4 regions of the Vibrio sp. JCM 18905 genome follow, and region 1 is predicted to be linked to each of the others. Evidence: predicted binding sites of a transcription regulator. Region 1 holds the regulator's gene; each other region holds the start of a gene.
What was found. Region 1 encodes CRP, which controls carbon source genes, mostly activating them, when cyclic AMP is high. Its sites were predicted from a motif close to TGTGANNNNNNTCACA; they were not measured.

Region 1 (4,425 bases):
GTTTCCTTACAGGTTCAGCGCTCAAGCCGAAATTTTGGTTGGAAGAAGCGCTGCCAGCGTATTACGAAAGTATTGCCGCAGATTACCTTTCTGCTGTATCCAAGCAGCGAAAGCAGTAAACTAGCCGCTCATCATAAAAGTTCGAGGTATTTATGATCATTCCATGGCAAGACATTGCGCCAGAAACATTGGAAAACTTAATTCGTGAATTCGTCTTACGTGAAGGCACGGATTACGGAACCGTCGAGATTTCTTTGCAAGACAAAGTGGATCAAGTAAAAACTCAATTAGAAAAAGGCGAAGCGGTTATCGTATTCTCTGAACTGCACGAAACCGTCGATATTCAGGTAAAAACAAAATTTTAGACCCTTCACATTTTACCGTACCCCACTCAATGACAAGGCATTGTTACGTGCTATAGTGGGTTATCGACCGTGCAGTAGCAGCCTACTGCACATTACAGGTAAGTAATTTTCGACAAGGTTTGTCATGTCAGCTAAACACCCAATTATTGCGGTTACTGGTTCATCCGGTGCCGGCACGACCACTACATCTGAAGCCTTCCGTAAGATGTTCAATATGATGAACGTTAAACCCGCATGGGTTGAAGGCGACAGCTTCCATCGCTTTACTCGCCCTGAAATGGATATAGAAATCCGTAAAGCGCGCGAGCAAGGTCGACACATTAGCTACTTTGGCCCTCAAGCTAATGACTTTCCAGGATTGGAAGAGTTTTTCCGTAAATATGGTCACGATGGCGCAGGCAGCGTACGTCGCTACCTACACACCTTTGACGAGGCCGTACCTTATAATCAAATGCCTGGTACCTTCACACCATGGCAGGACTTACCGGAGAACAGTGACGTTCTCTTCTATGAAGGCTTGCACGGCGGTGTTGTGGATGGCGATGTTAATGTTGCGCAGCATGTGGATTTCTTGATTGGTATGGTACCAATCGTAAACTTAGAGTGGATCCAAAAGTTTGTGCGTGATACTCGTGACCGCGGTCATTCACGAGAAGCAGTAATGGATTCTATCGTGCGCTCGATGGACGATTATCTTAACTACATCACTCCGCAATTTTCTCGCACTCATATTAACTTTCAGCGCGTCCCAACGGTCGATACCTCTAACCCACTTAACGCGAAAGGTATCCCAAGTCTAGATGAGAGCTTTGTCGTGATTCGCTTGCGTGGGATAAAGAAAGTCGACTTCCCATATCTCCTGGCTATGATTGATGGCTCATTCATGTCACGCCACAACACGATTGTCGTGCCAGGCGGTAAGATGAGCTTTGCAATGGAGCTCATAGTTCGGCCTATCCTACAACAGCTCATCGAAACAGGGAAAATTGGCTAAAAACCTGCCTGCGAAGATGTTTACTTTTCATACCGTGATCATGTGCACAGTTTTGCTTACAAAATCTCAATCATGGCACGATTAAAATCAAGAAATCGTTTTCGAAAAAGGATACTATTTCTTACCGAAACACAAGAGAGCTTGCAGCATATAAAAAGTGCTCTTATTCTAGTATGCCTAATTCAGGCTTAGCTAAAATATGGATAGCGCAAGCGTACCCTGCAGAGGAAGTGAGATATTATGGTTCTAGGTAAACCTCAAACCGACCCAACATTAGAGTGGTTTCTTTCACATTGTCATATTCATAAGTACCCTTCAAAGAGCACGCTAATTCACGCGGGCGAAAAGGCAGAAACTTTGTACTACATCGTTAAAGGTTCTGTTGCGGTTCTTATCAAAGACGAAGAAGGTAAGGAGATGATCCTTTCTTACCTAAACCAAGGAGACTTTATTGGTGAACTTGGTCTATTCGAGGAAGACCAAGAGCGCACAGCTTGGGTTCGTGCTAAATCTCCTTGTGAAGTTGCTGAAATTTCTTTCAAGAAATTCCGTCAGCTTATCCAAGTAAACCCAGACATCCTAATGCGCCTTTCTGCGCAGATGGCTCGTCGTCTTCAAGTAACTAGCCAAAAAGTGGGTGACCTGGCGTTCCTAGACGTAACTGGTCGTATCGCTCAGACGCTTCTGAACCTTGCAAAACAACCAGACGCAATGACTCACCCAGACGGCATGCAAATCAAGATCACTCGTCAAGAAATCGGTCAAATCGTTGGCTGTTCTCGTGAGACAGTAGGTCGTATCTTGAAAATGTTAGAAGAGCAGAACTTAATCTCTGCGCACGGTAAAACTATCGTGGTTTACGGTACTCGTTAATCTCAAACCAGAGTGACGCGAACAAAATTATAAAAGCCACCAATGGCGACATTGGTGGCTTTTTATTTGTCTTGTAACCACATTAAGCTCAGAGCAACAAAAGACTAATGAGCAAGTTGGTTAGCCGAAAGGTTCACCCTAAAAGTTAGCCATTCGTACTTTCAAAGATTTTGTCCGCTGAAGCCGCCACAAAACCTGGGTACAGCTCACCATTTTCCATCGGGTAGCGCTTAGCAAACTCGTAAAAGCCACCAGGGATAATTTCAGTGCCTTCGCTAAAGCGAACCGCCACTTTATCCGCCATGGTCGATGATTGTTCTAGTAGCACCTCAGGAGTGCCCTTCACTTCCCCGCCGTTTTCATTGATGGTAAATCCGGCCGTACGTAAGTGATCGTTTACTTGCTTCACTTCTTCGTATTCATTGAGCTGGTTAACGCTCACCGTGAAGTGGTTTGCGCCGTAACCATGCGCAGCCAACCAAGATGCATATTCACTTTCTTTAGCCAACGTTTGGTAGTCAGCAAAGCTTAAATCCCACAAGCGTCCACCATGTAAGAATGCGCTATCGTTCAGCTTGCCTGCATCGACTTGTGCCACCAGCTTTTTCACAATCTCTTGCAGCTCAGGTGAACACTCCTCAACTTTTAGCTCACTAATAAAGACTTTAGGTTGCTTCGGATCAGGGTGCTCATAGTGTTTAGCAACCAGCTTTTTACTTTCGAAAACGTAGTCACCACATGCCTGGTAGCCAATGGCTACAAATGGTTTAGCTAAGGTTTCGATACCAAGAGGCGCAATATTGAAGGTACGTAAAGCTATATGATCATTAATCAGAGGCTCATCTTCTTGAAGCAGCTGATGTACTTTCGCAGCAGAAGGGCAAAGACGTTGAATGTAATCTTGCCATAGCGATTCAAATAACACATCGGGCGTCATAACGACTCCTTGTTACGAGATGTAGAGTTAAAAGGTAAGCGGAAGTTGACTGCTCGCTCACAACGAAAAGTTGTCCAGAATAATGAACGAGCAGCCATCAACCTGTGACGGTAAATGCCAGTCAGTCAACACGCTTTTCCGAGTCTTTGCTCACTTTCCGTGTTCTGCCAACGATCACTACAACCCATACCTAAATGATTCGCCGGCAAGGTGAGCCGCAATACATGGTTGCGACTCTGTTATTAAAACTTATAGCGCCACACCTGGGCTTAATGTTGCAGGCAAGATAGTCTCTTGACCTTCCATTGATGCCATCGGGTACGCACAGTAGTCTGCTGCGTAATAAGCGCTTGGACGTAGGTTACCTGACGCACCAGGACCACCAAATGGCGCATCACCACTTGCACCAGTGAGCTGGCGGTTACGGTTCACGATCCCTGCACGAATATGGTCAACGAAGTATTCCCATTCTTGGTCGTCAGTTGAAACTAAACCAGCAGAGAGACCAAAGCGCGTGTCGTTCGCCAGTTCTACGGCTTTTTCTAGCCCTTCGTAACGCACCACTTGCAGAAGTGGACCGAAGTACTCTTCATCTGGTAGCTCAGCAATGTTCGTTACATCAATAATGCCCGGAGAAACAAACGCCGCCTCTCCTGCTTTAGCTTCAATCAAGCTTTCACCACCAAGTGATTGAAGGTTCGCTTGTGCATCGAGAATGAACTTGGCTGCGGCAACGGAGATTTGCGGCCCCATAAATGGCGCAGGCTCTGCAAATGGTTGGTCTACGCGAATATTCTTCGTCGCTTCGACGAGCTTGGTGATAAGCGCATCGCCTTTCTCACCCAATGGCACATACAAACGACGAGCACACGTACAACGCTGCCCGGCACTGATAAACGCTGACTGGATGATGGTGTACACCGTGGCATCCAAATCACCGTATTTATCAGAGATCACCATCGGGTTATTACCACCCATTTCTAGTGCTAACATTTTGCCTGGTTGACCCGCAAATTGACGGTGCAATACATGCCCCGTGTTCGCGCTGCCCGTGAACAGTACGCCATCAATGCCTTTCGCATCAGCAAGCGCAATACCGGTTTCTTTCGCACCTTGGACAAGGTTGATCACGCCTTTCGGCAGACCTACTTCTTCCCAAAGTTTCATAGCTAGCTCGCCAGTCCAAGGCGTTTGCTCGGATGGCTTGAACACAACGGTGTTACCCGCTAGTAACGCAGGCACAATGTGACCATTTG
Region 2 (4,425 bases), on a different replicon from region 1:
GCGTAAATTCGATAAAAGTGATGACGTCGATACACAACTTTACGACGGATTCTTCTCTCCGGCCGATCGCGCAGCCATGGATATCATTCGAGAAACCGACCCGAACAATCTTGCCGCATTGGACATTGAATTTGATGACAAGCGCATTAAACCTCTATTGTTCCGCTATCGTGCGCGTAACTTCCCAGGCACATTAGACGAACAAGAACAGAGACGCTGGGCATTACACTGTCGAGAAGTGTTTGAAAGCCAAATTGAAGAGTACATGCTGAATTTAGAAAACTTAGTTCACGAACATGAAAGTGACGAAAAGAAGATTGCGATATTAAAATCCGTGTACCGTTATGTAGAGAGCTTAGCTTCTTAACTCCTCCTAATACAAGCGCACCTTATGGTGTGCTTGTTGTTTATATACTGTCAAAATGATTAAAGAACGATTCTTACAACTGATCCAACTGCTCATTTCAATCTTCCTCATCATGGGGGCACTTGGCATCGGAATTACCATTCAAAAGTTCACTGGCGTTTCCGTCCCAGGAAGTGTCATCGGTATGCTCGTACTGTTTTTCTCCATGACTCTTGGGCTTGTAAAGGTCGATTGGGTCAAACCGGGCGCCACGCTATTTATCCGCTACATGATTTTGTTGTTCGTTCCTATTAGCGTGGGATTAATGCAACATTTCGATATGCTACTCGCTAATGCCCTCCCTATCATTGCTAGCGCAGTTGGAGGCTCACTCATTGTACTGGTCAGCCTCGCTTGGCTGCTGGACTACTTGCTAAAGGAGAAGCACTGATATGTGGTTAGTTGTTACCATTGCGGTTTTTCTTGTCGCGCGCCAAATCGCAATCAAAGTGAATAATCCTCTAGCAAATCCTTTGCTAATCAGTATTGCAGTGCTCATTCCTTTGCTTACTTACTTAAATGTACCGTTTGAAACGTATTATGCGGATAACGAAGGGATCAGTTTTTTACTTCAACCAGCCGTAGTTGCTCTGGCTTACCCGTTATATGAACAACTACCACAGATTAAAGCAAACTGGCGAATCATCACTTTTGCTTGCACAGTAGGCAGTGTGATGTCGATGATGACAACCACCTTGATCGCAGTCGCTTTCAAAGCGGATATCAGTTTAATCGCAAGTCTAGTGGGTAAATCCGTCACTACGCCAATAGCAATGGAAATTTCGAGTCACCTCGGTGGTGAAGCTGCCGTTGCGGCGATCTTGGTTCTGATTGTTGGTTTATTGGGCGCGATTTTGGCATACCCAATTTACAACTTAATTGGAATTAAACACCCGATTGCACGTGGCCTAACAATGGGTACCGTGTCTCATGCCTTAGGCACCGCGACATGTGCAGAGAAACAGCCCATTGATGCCGCGTTCTCATCACTCGCATTGGTTTTATGCGGCATCATCACTTCTATTTTGGCTCCAAGCTTTTTTGCTTTGGCTGTCTGGCTATATCAATAGTTAAGCGCTCTCGGTCTGCCCTCCTTCCGGCAGGCCGTGGCCTTCCCGTTTCTTCCTTATCCCTTCCAGAATTCTGTATTACCTCATCTAACAACCCGTTCTAGTAAGATCGTTAAGGCACTCTGACGAGATACACACTAATAACTTTAACATTCAGTGCAATATTACTGACTCAACGTTGCTTAGATATCTAGGAATAACGTTGTGTGGACATGTAGGCATCGTAATTAACATATCCCAGCGTCTTGGTCATATGAATATATACTGATATGGTTAATTGTGAGACGGAGATAACGCTTCACGTCAGTGCAATCGAATACATGTGTGAGCTCACTCTAATTATGTAACAGAATTATCAATTGCATTATTTATCGTGATCTAACGCACGGAACATTTCTATCCTTCACATAGAATAACTGTCCATGCAATAACAAGGATTCAACATGAAAAGTCGCATTGAACAGGCGCTAGCAGGCGCTCCAGAAGCACTTTCCAAACAACTTGCTCCTATCATCCAAGCTGATGATTTTGATGCTACGCTTTCAGTTCAACAGTTTGAGCAGTTGCTTTCAGCTACCGGTCTATCAGATAAAGAGCTTCGTGTTGCTCTACTTCCTTTTGCCGCAGCATATTCCTATGCTCCTCTTTCTGAATTTTATGTCGGTGCTATCGTTCGTGGTCTCTCAGGTCGCCTTTACTTCGGTGCCAACATGGAATTCTTTGGTGTTCAGTTAGGTCAAACAGTTCACGCTGAGCAGTCTGCAATTAGCCACGCTTGGATGAAAGGTGAACGTGGTATTAAAGATATCACTATTAACTTCAGCCCATGTGGTCACTGCCGTCAGTTCATGAACGAGTTATCTACCGCAAACGAGCTTAAAATTCAGCTCCCAGAACGCGAAGAAAAGTCGCTGCATGAATACCTACCTGAAGCCTTTGGACCAAACGATCTCGGTATCGAATCCGGCTTAATGGCAGAAGTAAAGCATCAGTTCTCATGCGATGATGAAGACACTCTAATTCAAAGCGCTGTTGAAGCGATGAACATGAGCCACTCACCATATACCAACAACTTGAGTGGCTTAGCATTAGAAATGGCTAGCGGCCGTGTATTCCAAGGTGCTTATGCGGAAAATGCGGCGTTTAACCCTAGCTTGCCGCCATTACAAGTTGCGCTGATCCAAGTACTACTTGCGGGTGAAACTTTTGACAATATCAAAGCCGCTGCTCTGGTAGAAAACTCAGAAGGCAAGATCAGTCATTTGGCTGATACGCAATCAACGTTAGAAGCGTTGAATCCAGATATTCCACTTAGTTTTGTCAACGTATAAGCGACAATTTCAGTATAAAAAGCTCTACTGCATGTAGAGCTTTTTTATTGCCTAAAAACCAAAAGCAAACGTTTGCTTTGTCATAAAACTTCAGTATGATCTCCTGCAATTTCTGTCTCACCACTCTATTTTGTAAGGGAACACTATGTTTGGCACTGCAACCAGCGCAAATGCTACCCGTGTATTACTTTTAGGCTCTGGCGAACTCGGTAAAGAAGTCGCAATTGAATGTCAGAGACTTGGTTTAGAAGTGATTGCTTGTGATCACTATGCTAATGCTCCAGCGATGCAAGTTGCTCACCGTAGTTACGTCATCGATATGTTAGATGGAAGCGCCTTAGAAGAAGTTATTACGAAGGAACAACCTACTTACGTCGTACCTGAAATCGAAGCTATCGCAACCGACAAACTGGTAGAGCTTGAAGAAAAAGGGCTGAATGTTGTTCCAACCGCTAAGGCAACCAAGCTAACAATGAATCGTGAAGGTATCCGACGTTTGGCTGCAGAAGAACTAGAACTGACGACATCACCTTATCGTTTTGCAGATACTTTTGAAGACTTCAAAGCCGCGGTTGAGCATGTAGGCATACCGTGCGTAGTAAAGCCAGTTATGAGCTCTTCAGGTAAAGGGCAAAGTGTCATCAAGACCGAAGACGACGTTGCAAAGGCATGGGATTACGCACAGGAAGGCGGACGTACGGGTGCAGGTCGCGTGATCGTGGAGGGTTTTATCGACTTCGATTACGAAATCACTTTATTGACTGTAAGAGCCGTTGACGGTGTTCACTTCTGTGCTCCAATTGGCCATCGTCAGGAAGATGGCGACTACCGCGAATCATGGCAACCGCAAGCCATGTCAGAAAACGCAGTAAAAGCAGCAGAATACACGGCAGAGAAAGTAGTCAACGCACTCGGTGGCTACGGCATCTTTGGTGTAGAGTTATTTGTTAAAGGCGATAAGGTCATTTTCAATGAGGTCTCTCCTCGCCCACACGATACAGGCATGGTCACAATGATTTCGCAGGAAATGTCTGAGTTTGCTCTCCACGTACGTGCATTTACCGGAATGCCGATTAATAATATCGTACAATATGGTCCATCTGCGTCGGCCGTTATTCTTGGGCAAGGGACTTCCACAAACATTCGCTTTGACAACCTAACCAAAGCCTTAGCTCAACCTCAAACGCAAGTTCGTCTATTCGGCAAGCCAGAAATCGATGGTCGCCGTCGTTTAGGTGTTGTCCTTACGCGACGAAAAACCACCGAAGAAGCCGTTCAAGATGCTGTTGAAAGTGCAGCAAAAGTGAATATCACTTATTAAATACGAACCACTTATACAAAAATAGCGCAGCTCAAATTGCTGCGCTATTTCGTTTTACAAACCAAAAAAACCTATTCACTCTCGATTAGGTACACTTCTTCAGAGAAGCGACTTAAGCCTTTTTTCGCAATTTTAGGATGGTTTTCATCAGCTTCATCTACGTTCAAACAGGTAACTTTGTAACCTGAAAATAACTGCTCAATCTCTTCGACTGGCACGCTAAATGGAGGCCCTGCCATCTCTTCTTGAGGATAGTTGAGTGTAACAAGCAAAATACGACCGCCTGGATTCAAAAGT
Region 3 (4,425 bases), 260 kb from region 1:
AAGGATAGAGTTAGCTACGCCTTTCTCGATACCTTCAGCAAGGATCTTAGTGTTAGTAACGAATAGGTCGTCACCTACTAGTTGAAGTTTGTCACCTAGTAGTTCAGTTTGGTGCTTGAAGCCATCCCAGTCAGACTCGTCTAGACCGTCTTCGATAGAAACGATTGGGAATTGGTTAGCTAGCTCAGCTAGGTAGTGGTTGAACTCTTCAGAAGTGAAAGTTTTACCTTCGCCTTTCATGTTGTAGATGCCAGCTTCTTTGTCGAAGAACTCAGATGCTGCACAGTCCATAGCTAGAGTAACGTCTTTACCTAGTTCGTAACCAGCAGCTGCAACAGCTTCTGCGATAACTTCTAGAGCTTCAGCGTTAGATTTAAGGTTAGGAGCGAAACCACCTTCGTCACCAACTGCAGTGCTGTAGCCTTTAGACTTAAGAACTTTAGCTAGGTTGTGGAATACTTCTGCACCGATACGTAGACCTTCTTTAAGAGTCTTAGCACCAACTGGTTGGATCATGAACTCTTGGATGTCAACGTTGTTGTCTGCGTGCTCACCACCGTTGATGATGTTCATCATTGGTAGAGGCATAGAGAACTGACCAGCTGTACCGTTTAGTTCAGCGATGTGCTCGTATAGAGGCATGCCTTTCGCTGCAGCAGCAGCTTTAGCGTTTGCTAGAGAAACAGCTAGGATAGCGTTAGCACCGAATTTAGATTTGTTTTCAGTGCCGTCTAGTTCGATCATTACTGCGTCGATTGCAGCTTGGTCTTTAGCGTCTTTACCAACTAGAGCTTCAGCGATTGGGCCGTTTACAGCTTCAACTGCTTTAAGAACACCTTTACCTAGGAAACGTGCTTTGTCACCGTCACGTAGCTCAAGAGCTTCGCGAGAACCAGTAGATGCGCCAGATGGAGCTGCCGCCATACCTACGAAACCGCCTTCTAGGTGTACTTCAGCTTCTACAGTTGGGTTACCACGTGAGTCGATGATTTCACGACCTAGAACTTTAACGATCTTAGACATTAATGTTTCCTCTCGTTTCAAATATAAATGTCAATTTTAAAGGGCAGCAGCACAACCTTCGCCGCCGCCCGTATCCTTTTACTTCTCGAATTCGCCGCGTGCGTTTTGGCCCGCAGCCTTAACGAAACCTGCAAACAATGGGTGGCCATCGCGAGGAGTCGATGTGAATTCTGGGTGGAACTGAGCCGCTACAAACCATGGGTGAGCTGGGTTCTCAATCATTTCCACTAACTTCTTGTCCGCTGATAGGCCAGAAACTTTCAGACCTGCTTTTTCGATTTGCGGACGAAGCACATTATTCACTTCGTAACGGTGACGGTGACGTTCATGGATCGTCGCGCTACCGTAAAGTTCACGAGCTTTCGTACCTTTCTCTAGGTGACATAGCTGTGAACCAAGACGCATCGTACCACCTAGGTCAGACTTTTCAGTACGCTCTTCTACGTTACCTGACTCGTCTACCCACTCTGTGATCAAACCTACCACAGGGTACTTAGTCTCTTTGTTAAATTCTGTTGAATGTGCACCTTCCATACCCGCAACGTTACGCGCGTATTCAATTAGTGCAACTTGCATACCCAAACAAATACCTAGGTAAGGCACATTGTTTTCACGTGCATATTGAGCCGCACGGATCTTGCCTTCAATACCACGATCGCCGAAGCCACCTGGAACTAGGATCGCGTCTAAGCCTTCTAGCAGCTCAACGCCTTTTGTTTCGATATCTTGTGAGTCTACATACTTAATTGTGACACTTAGACGGTTTTTCAAGCCAGCGTGTTTAAGCGCTTCGTTCACAGACTTGTATGCATCTGGCAATTCAGTGTATTTACCAACCATACCGATGGTTACTTCACCAGTAGGATTTGCTTCTTCGTAAATAACCTGTTCCCACTCAGAAAGATCAGCTTCAGGAGCTGTGATGCCAAAGCGAGCACACACAAGATCATCTAGACCTTGAGACTTGATCAATTGAGGAATCTTGTAGATAGAATCTACGTCCTTCATTGAAATTACTGCTTTTTCTGGAACATTACAGAATAGTGCGATTTTCTTACGTTCATTCGCTGGAATAACGCGGTCGCTACGGCAAACTAGGATATCTGGCTGAATACCGATAGATAGAAGTTCTTTTACAGAGTGTTGAGTTGGCTTAGTTTTCACTTCGCCCGCTGCCGCTAGGTAAGGAACAAGTGTTAGGTGCATGAACATTGCGCGCTCACGGCCTAGTTCAACGGCTAGCTGACGAATCGCTTCCATAAATGGTAGTGATTCGATATCACCAACGGTACCGCCAACTTCAACGATAGCCACATCATGGCCTTCAGAGCCAGCAATTACACGGTCTTTGATCGCGTTAGTGATGTGAGGGATAACTTGAATAGTTGCGCCTAGGTAGTCACCACGACGTTCTTTACGAAGTACGTCGGCATAAACACGACCTGCAGTGAAGTTGTTACGCTTGGTCATCTTGGTACGGATGAAACGCTCGTAGTGACCAAGGTCAAGGTCAGTCTCTGCGCCATCTTCTGTAACGAACACTTCACCGTGCTGAGTAGGGCTCATTGTGCCCGGGTCAACGTTGATGTAAGGGTCAAGCTTCATCATAGTCACTTTAAGACCACGAGCTTCTAGAATAGCCGCAAGAGATGCTGCTGCAATACCTTTACCTAGAGAGGATACAACCCCGCCAGTAACAAAAATGTAATTTGTCGTCATGTTTAACCTGAAATTGGTTGAATGAGGGAAATGGAGTGCTTCTGGACGGGAGATAAATATACCAGAAGCTCCTTACCGCCACAACGTGAAATCTATCACACCGTAATTTTTTATTTTTTGCTTCAAATCAAAGTGAGCAAAGACAAACCAAAGTCCGTTTTCGTGTTAAGAGGCAAACTGGCCTCATATTGTATATTCCGCCTATTTCCCCTATCTAGACTCTTCTCGCTTTACTTCATCCCAGAAATCATCGAGCTCTGATAAAAAACAATCTGTAAGCGCTTTGCCTGACAGCTGGACCTTTCCTTCAACTTGCTTGAAACGTCTCGCAAACTTTAAGTTTGCTTTACCTAGTGCGACTTCTGGATTTTTATCAAGATGGCGTGCCAAATTGACGGTCGCAAATAGCAAATCGCCGAGCTCCAACTCCACTTTTTCTTCATCTGGCTGGACTTGTAGTGCTTCTTCCATGACTTCATCAATTTCTTCTCGCACCTTATCGACGACCGGGCCAAGAGAGTCCCAGTCAAATCCATATTTCGCACATTTTTTCTGTATCTTTGTAGCACGAGAAAGTGCTGGCAAAGAGTTTGGTATTGAGTCTAGGATACTTTCTTCCGCTTTGCCCACCTGCGCTTTTTCTTTTGCTTTTTCGGCTTCCCAGTTGGCGTTGATTTCCTCGTCCGATTCAAACTCAACATCTGAAAAAACATGAGGATGACGGCGAGTCAGTTTTTCATTCACGGTTTCGACGACATCCGAAAAGTCGAACAGCTCTTGCTCTTTCGCTAGCTGACTGTAAAAAATCACCTGAAACAACAAATCCCCTAGCTCTTCTTTTAGATTGGTCCAGTCTCGATTTTGAATCGCGTCCACCACTTCGTAAGTTTCTTCGATGGTGTGCGGAACGATGGTGTCAAAGGTTTGTTTTAAGTCCCAAGGGCAACCGTTTTCTGGGTCACGCAACTTCGCCATGATTTGTTCTAATTGTTCAATTGGATGACTCATTTTTTGTTCCTTTAAACCTTTCTACTAAAGAAAAAGGTGAGCAGCCAAAACCGCTCACCTTCTACATTATATTTTCTCAGCAGCTTTCACTAAGTAATTGTTACTTTGACAAGGCAACAAGTTTTCGCGACTCCTGAGCATAGCTCGCCTATGTGATGGAGCAAGAAAACGCAGTTAACGCAATAAAAGTGACAAGTACGACGTGAAAGTTAGCCGAGGCGTTTCACCGTCATCACATCCTTAATCTGCTCAACACGCTTCGAAACACGAGAAAGCACCTCAATATTGGTGACTTCTAGGTCAAAGTCCATGATGGCAAGTTGACGTCTGTAATCGACTCGGTTCTTCATACTGGTCACTTTGATCTTTTCGTTGGCGAACAGTGTCGTAATGTCTTTGAGTAGACCACCTCGCTCCATCGCTTCAACACGGACGGTGAGGATGTATGACCCGACGAAGCCGCTGCCCCAGACAGTATCAATGATACGCTCTGGCGCATGATGGCGCAGTTCTTCTAACTGCTCACAGTCACTGCGGTGTACTGAAATCCCGCGACCTTGCGTGATGTAACCACAGATATCATCACCTGGAATCGGCTGACAGCAACGCGCTAGGTGCGTCATTAGATTATCGACACCTTCTACAACGACGGCGTCTTTTTTCGGTCGGCTTTGC
Region 4 (4,425 bases), on a different replicon from region 1:
AACAAACTAACCTATTGGCATTGAATGCAGCAATTGAAGCGGCTCGCGCTGGCGAGCAAGGTCGCGGCTTTGCGGTAGTGGCCGATGAGGTGCGTGTGCTTGCATCCAGAACCACTCAGTCCACCACTGAAATTGAATCGATGATCAGTAATCTGCAATCCAGCTCTCAGTCAGCAAATCAAGTAATACAAAGCTGTATGAGCGATATGGAGATGTCTGTTGAGCAAGCATCAAAAGCGAACAGCTCAATGGAAGAGATTCAAGCGCTAATCATCGAAATCAGCCAAATGAGTACGCATATTTCGCAAGCGGCAGCAGAGCAAAGTGAAACCTCAGCAGACATTGCACGCAGTATTGAAGATATCAATAGTATCGCCGATGAAAGCTTCCAAGCTATGTCGAGCATCGCACAGACCAGTGAATCCCTGACTCACTTGGCTCATCAACAGAATGAATTGGTTCACCGCTTTAAGTTATAAATAATTTATAAATTTGAGCATTAATCAGTGCAATCAACTGTATAAGGGCGACTTTTTGTTAAGTCGCCCTTGTTTTTTATCAGCCATGTCTACATATGATTAATATGGCCAGCTCATCCCCTTGCACATCTCTTTTCGAGCGGCCTCATAAAAAGGAAAATCTATGGCTGTTCATGTTGGTATTATCGACCAAGACCCAGTGAGATTGGTCACTCCTCTATTAGATAATCGTACGCTAAGCACACATATCGTCTTCATCGGAGACAAGAGCCAGTTAGATATATTTGACCGACTGAGTGCCGTTTTAGAGCAACGAGACATTACTTCCGAATTTTTTGAAATCCCATCCGCCGTCAATACTTCGCTGATCAAACAAGCGATTCAAAAACTGGCAAAAGATCTCCATGAACGCGGCGAAGATGTGAAATTGAACGCCAGTTGCGGTCTTCGTCATCGCTTATTGTCTGTGTACGAGGTTTTCCGTACCTATCGCTGGCCAATTTTTGTGGTTGAGCCAAGTAGCGATAAGCTTTGCTGGTTATACCCAGATGGCAAAGAAGATACTCAAGTCGAAGACCACATTACGATTGCTGACTACCTCACTATCTTCGGCGCACGCGGCGAGTTCCACCACGTTGATTTACCTCCTCTTCTTGATAAAAAACTGTATGAACTTGGTGAACGCTGGGCCTCAAATGCGCTTGAGCTTGGTCCGGGCTTAGCGACTCTTAATTACCTTGCAACCACATGCCGCAAAGAGCAAAAACTTGATGTGGAGCTTTCTGAAAAGCAACAAGGCTACCGTGAGCTCAACATGCTGCTTTCGGACTTAGTGGAAGCGCAAATCGCCACTTATGAGAATGGCGTTCTAACGTTTGCAGATGAAGATGCACGCCGCTTTTCAAACGGTGAATGGTTAGAGACTCTGGTACACAGCACAGTCAAGCAAATTCAAGATACGATGCCGACGATTCAAGATCGCTCTTTGAATGTTCAGGTTTATCGCAAACTTGGTGAAAGTGAAGTACGCAATGAGTTGGATGTTGCAACAGTGGTAAACAACAAGCTCCACATCATTGAGTGTAAAACCAAAGGCATGCGAGATGACGGCGATGACACCTTGTACAAGCTAGAATCCCTCAGAGATCTGCTAGGTGGTTTACAAGCACGTGCAATGCTGGTGAGCTTCCGACCGCTTCGTCACAATGACATTACTCGTGCAGAAGATTTGGGGCTAGCTCTGATTGGCCCTGATGAGCTTAAAGACTTAAGAACGCACCTAACGGCTTGGTTTAAAGACGCAGGTGGCTCGGACGAGATCTAGTATCAGTGATAAAAGCTAGAATTCAAAATGATCAAAAGCAGCGTTACAGGCTGCTTTTTTCATACCTAATTTTTAAGTGTGGGTTTAGATAGGTAGAAAAAAACCAGAGGCGTGCCTCTGGTTTTTCCGTTTGTTTAAAATGCCAATTACCGCGGCTTACAGCATTTTACGCGCTGCTTCTACTACCACCTTAATTGAACGAGCTTCCGTCTCTTTCAGAGTTGAATGATCTGGAATCTCTTTTTGTGTACGGTTGATGATTACACCCGCCACACAACCTGCTTTTAGACCAGAGCTCGCACACATTGTTAGCAATGTTGCAGACTCCATCTCAAAGTTAAGTACGCCCATGTCTTGCCATTCTTGCATAGAACCTTGGAAACGCTTAACAACGCGACCAGAGAACGTGTCGTAGCGCTCTTGACCTGGGTAGAACGTATCACTTGAAGCCGTCACACCCATGTGAACCGCAGCGCCAGACTCTTCTACTGCCGCTTTCATTGCAGTTGCTACTTCAAAGTCAGCAACTGCTGGGAATTCCATTGGCGCAAAGTGCAGGCTCGCACCGTCAAGGCGAACTGACCCCGTCGTTACGATCATGTCACCTACGTTTACATGCGGTTGAATTGCGCCAGTTGTACCAACACGTAGGAAAGTACGAACACCAAGCTGCGCGAGTTCCTCAACTGCGATAGAGGTAGAAGGGCCACCAATACCTGTAGAACAAACCACAACAGGTTTACCGTCTAATTCGGCACGGTATAGCGTGTATTCACGGTGACTTGCTAGAAATACTGGGTTTTCCATTTGTTCTGCGATTTTTTGAACGCGCGCTGGATCACCAGGAATGATGGCTAGAGTCGCACCATTGAGATCAGCTTCAGTAACACCTAAATGAAATACAGCTTGAGACATAAGTCGCTCCTTATTGTGGCTTATTTTATGAACAATAAGCTCATTAATCAGTTATTGGGTACAAATGCACTGTAGCGAACCTTTCACCAACATAGAGTGATCACAATCACAATGAGAAAATGTAATGAAACTATAATTTCACCCAAAACAAGCAATGATCACACTTTTGGGGAGTTTGGCTCATTTTGTTGCATAGCGATGCGTGATTTCAAAAACAAACTAAAACATATTATTAGATTTCGTCGATACGGTTAAAAAAGCCCGAGACACGAATGCCTCGGGCTTTTTATTAGCTAGTTAGGTAGGTCACTTGGCCTGCTTGGACTCAAAACGGAGCAATCTCAACGCATTTAACGTAACCAGTGCAGTTGCGCCGCTGTCAGCTAATACTGCCACCCATAGACCCGTAATGCCCAGTAAACTTGTCACCAAGAAAACGCCTTTCAAACCAAGCGCTAACGCAACATTCTGACGAATATTACTTAACGTCGCACGCGATAGTTCTATCATGGCAGGTAACTCAATCAGACGATTGTGCGTTAATGCCGCGTCGGCCGTTTCCAGCGCAACATCCGTACCGCCTCCCATCGCAATACCGATACTCGAAGCTTTCATCGCTGGCGCATCATTAATACCATCTCCCACCATTGCAACGGTGTGTTGCTGTGATAGTTTCTCGACGTAATGCACTTTATCTGCTGGTAATAAGCTTGCTTTATAATCCAAGCCTATTCTGGTCGCCATTGCTTCAGCACTTCTCGGGTTGTCACCGGTTAGCATCACCGACGTTATCCCAAGCTCCTTCAACGTAGCGATAGCTTCTTGGGCATCTGGGCGCAATGTATCTTGCCATGCAATCACGCCAATGACCTCGTAATCATAACGCACAATGACAACCGTTTTACCTTGTTGTTCCAACGTCACCACTCGCTCTTCGGTTTCTTGAGAAAGTGGGAAATCGGCCTTAGAAGGCGTGACTACTTGGACTATTTTCCCATCGACGTAACCAGTGACACCAGAGCCCACTTGCGCAGTTTTATCTAGCGCTTCAGGAATAGGAAGCCCCTGCTGTTGCACTTTATTAACTAAAGAAACCGCTAGAGGATGGCTTGAGCCAACTTCGATTGAGGCTGTCAGGCTAAGTAACTTGTCTTCATCTACATCAAAAGCAAAGACGTCGGTCACCTGCGGCTTACCTTGCGTCAATGTACCGGTTTTATCAAATGCGACGGACTCAACCTTACCAAGCAACTCAAGCGCCGCGCCACCTTTGATTAATGCCCCCCGCTTCGCCGCAGCCGCCAAGCCAGAAGTAATCGCTGCAGGCGTTGAAATAACCAACGCACACGGACAGGCGATCAGTAACAGGGCAAGTCCTCGATAAATCCACGTTTCCCACGGTTGAGCAAACAACAGTGGTGGCGTGACGATAACCATCAAGGACACCAACATCATCAGCGGCGTATACCAACGGCTGAATTTATCCAGAAAACGTTCTAATGGTGCCTTACGAGATTCTGCTTCTTCAATCAAATGGAGAATTCGGTCAATCGCATTCTCGCCTTGACGAGAAGTCACCTGTAAACGAACGACTTTATCGACAACCACAGCCCCGGCCATCACTTTGCCACCCGTTTGGTGCTCAACGGGAACGGATTCTCCCGTTAACGCACTTTCGTCAAAACTCGCAAGCGCATCTTGCAACAC

Region 2: cdd (cytidine deaminase) is a predicted target of CRP. The motif match lies at 1,800-1,815, and genes of this name have one in related genera.
Region 3: ACZ5ZC_RS19910 (CTP synthase) is a predicted target of CRP. The motif match lies at 2,827-2,842, and genes of this name have one in related genera.
Region 4: udp (uridine phosphorylase) is a predicted target of CRP. The motif match lies at 2,814-2,829, and genes of this name have one in related genera.

The regions. Positions count from the first base shown of each region.
Region 1 is NZ_AP043880.1:428,362-432,786, reverse strand. Features, by position in the region: gene ACZ5ZC_RS18670 (hydrolase) at 1-119, shown strand, start outside; gene ACZ5ZC_RS18665 (YheU family protein) at 153-365, shown strand; gene ACZ5ZC_RS18660 (phosphoribulokinase) at 490-1,359, shown strand; gene crp (cAMP-activated global transcriptional regulator CRP) at 1,600-2,232, shown strand; gene ACZ5ZC_RS18650 (DUF1338 domain-containing protein) at 2,378-3,169, opposite strand; gene astD (succinylglutamate-semialdehyde dehydrogenase) at 3,419-4,425, opposite strand, start outside.
Region 2 is NZ_AP043879.1:1,331,011-1,335,435, reverse strand. Features, by position in the region: gene sbcB (exodeoxyribonuclease I) at 1-367, shown strand, start outside; gene ACZ5ZC_RS14350 (CidA/LrgA family protein) at 423-797, shown strand; gene ACZ5ZC_RS14345 (LrgB family protein) at 799-1,476, shown strand; gene cdd (cytidine deaminase) at 1,920-2,807, shown strand; gene purT (formate-dependent phosphoribosylglycinamide formyltransferase) at 2,953-4,128, shown strand; gene ACZ5ZC_RS14330 (thiopurine S-methyltransferase) at 4,200-4,425, opposite strand, start outside.
Region 3 is NZ_AP043880.1:683,955-688,379, reverse strand. Features, by position in the region: gene eno (phosphopyruvate hydratase) at 1-1,023, opposite strand, end outside; gene ACZ5ZC_RS19910 (CTP synthase) at 1,102-2,742, opposite strand; gene mazG (nucleoside triphosphate pyrophosphohydrolase) at 2,953-3,750, opposite strand; gene relA (GTP diphosphokinase) at 3,960-4,425, opposite strand, start outside.
Region 4 is NZ_AP043879.1:984,260-988,684, reverse strand. Features, by position in the region: gene ACZ5ZC_RS12840 (methyl-accepting chemotaxis protein) at 1-479, shown strand, start outside; gene ACZ5ZC_RS12835 (DUF1887 family protein) at 643-1,803, shown strand; gene udp (uridine phosphorylase) at 1,960-2,718, opposite strand; gene ACZ5ZC_RS12825 (zinc/cadmium/mercury/lead-transporting ATPase) at 3,025-4,425, opposite strand, start outside.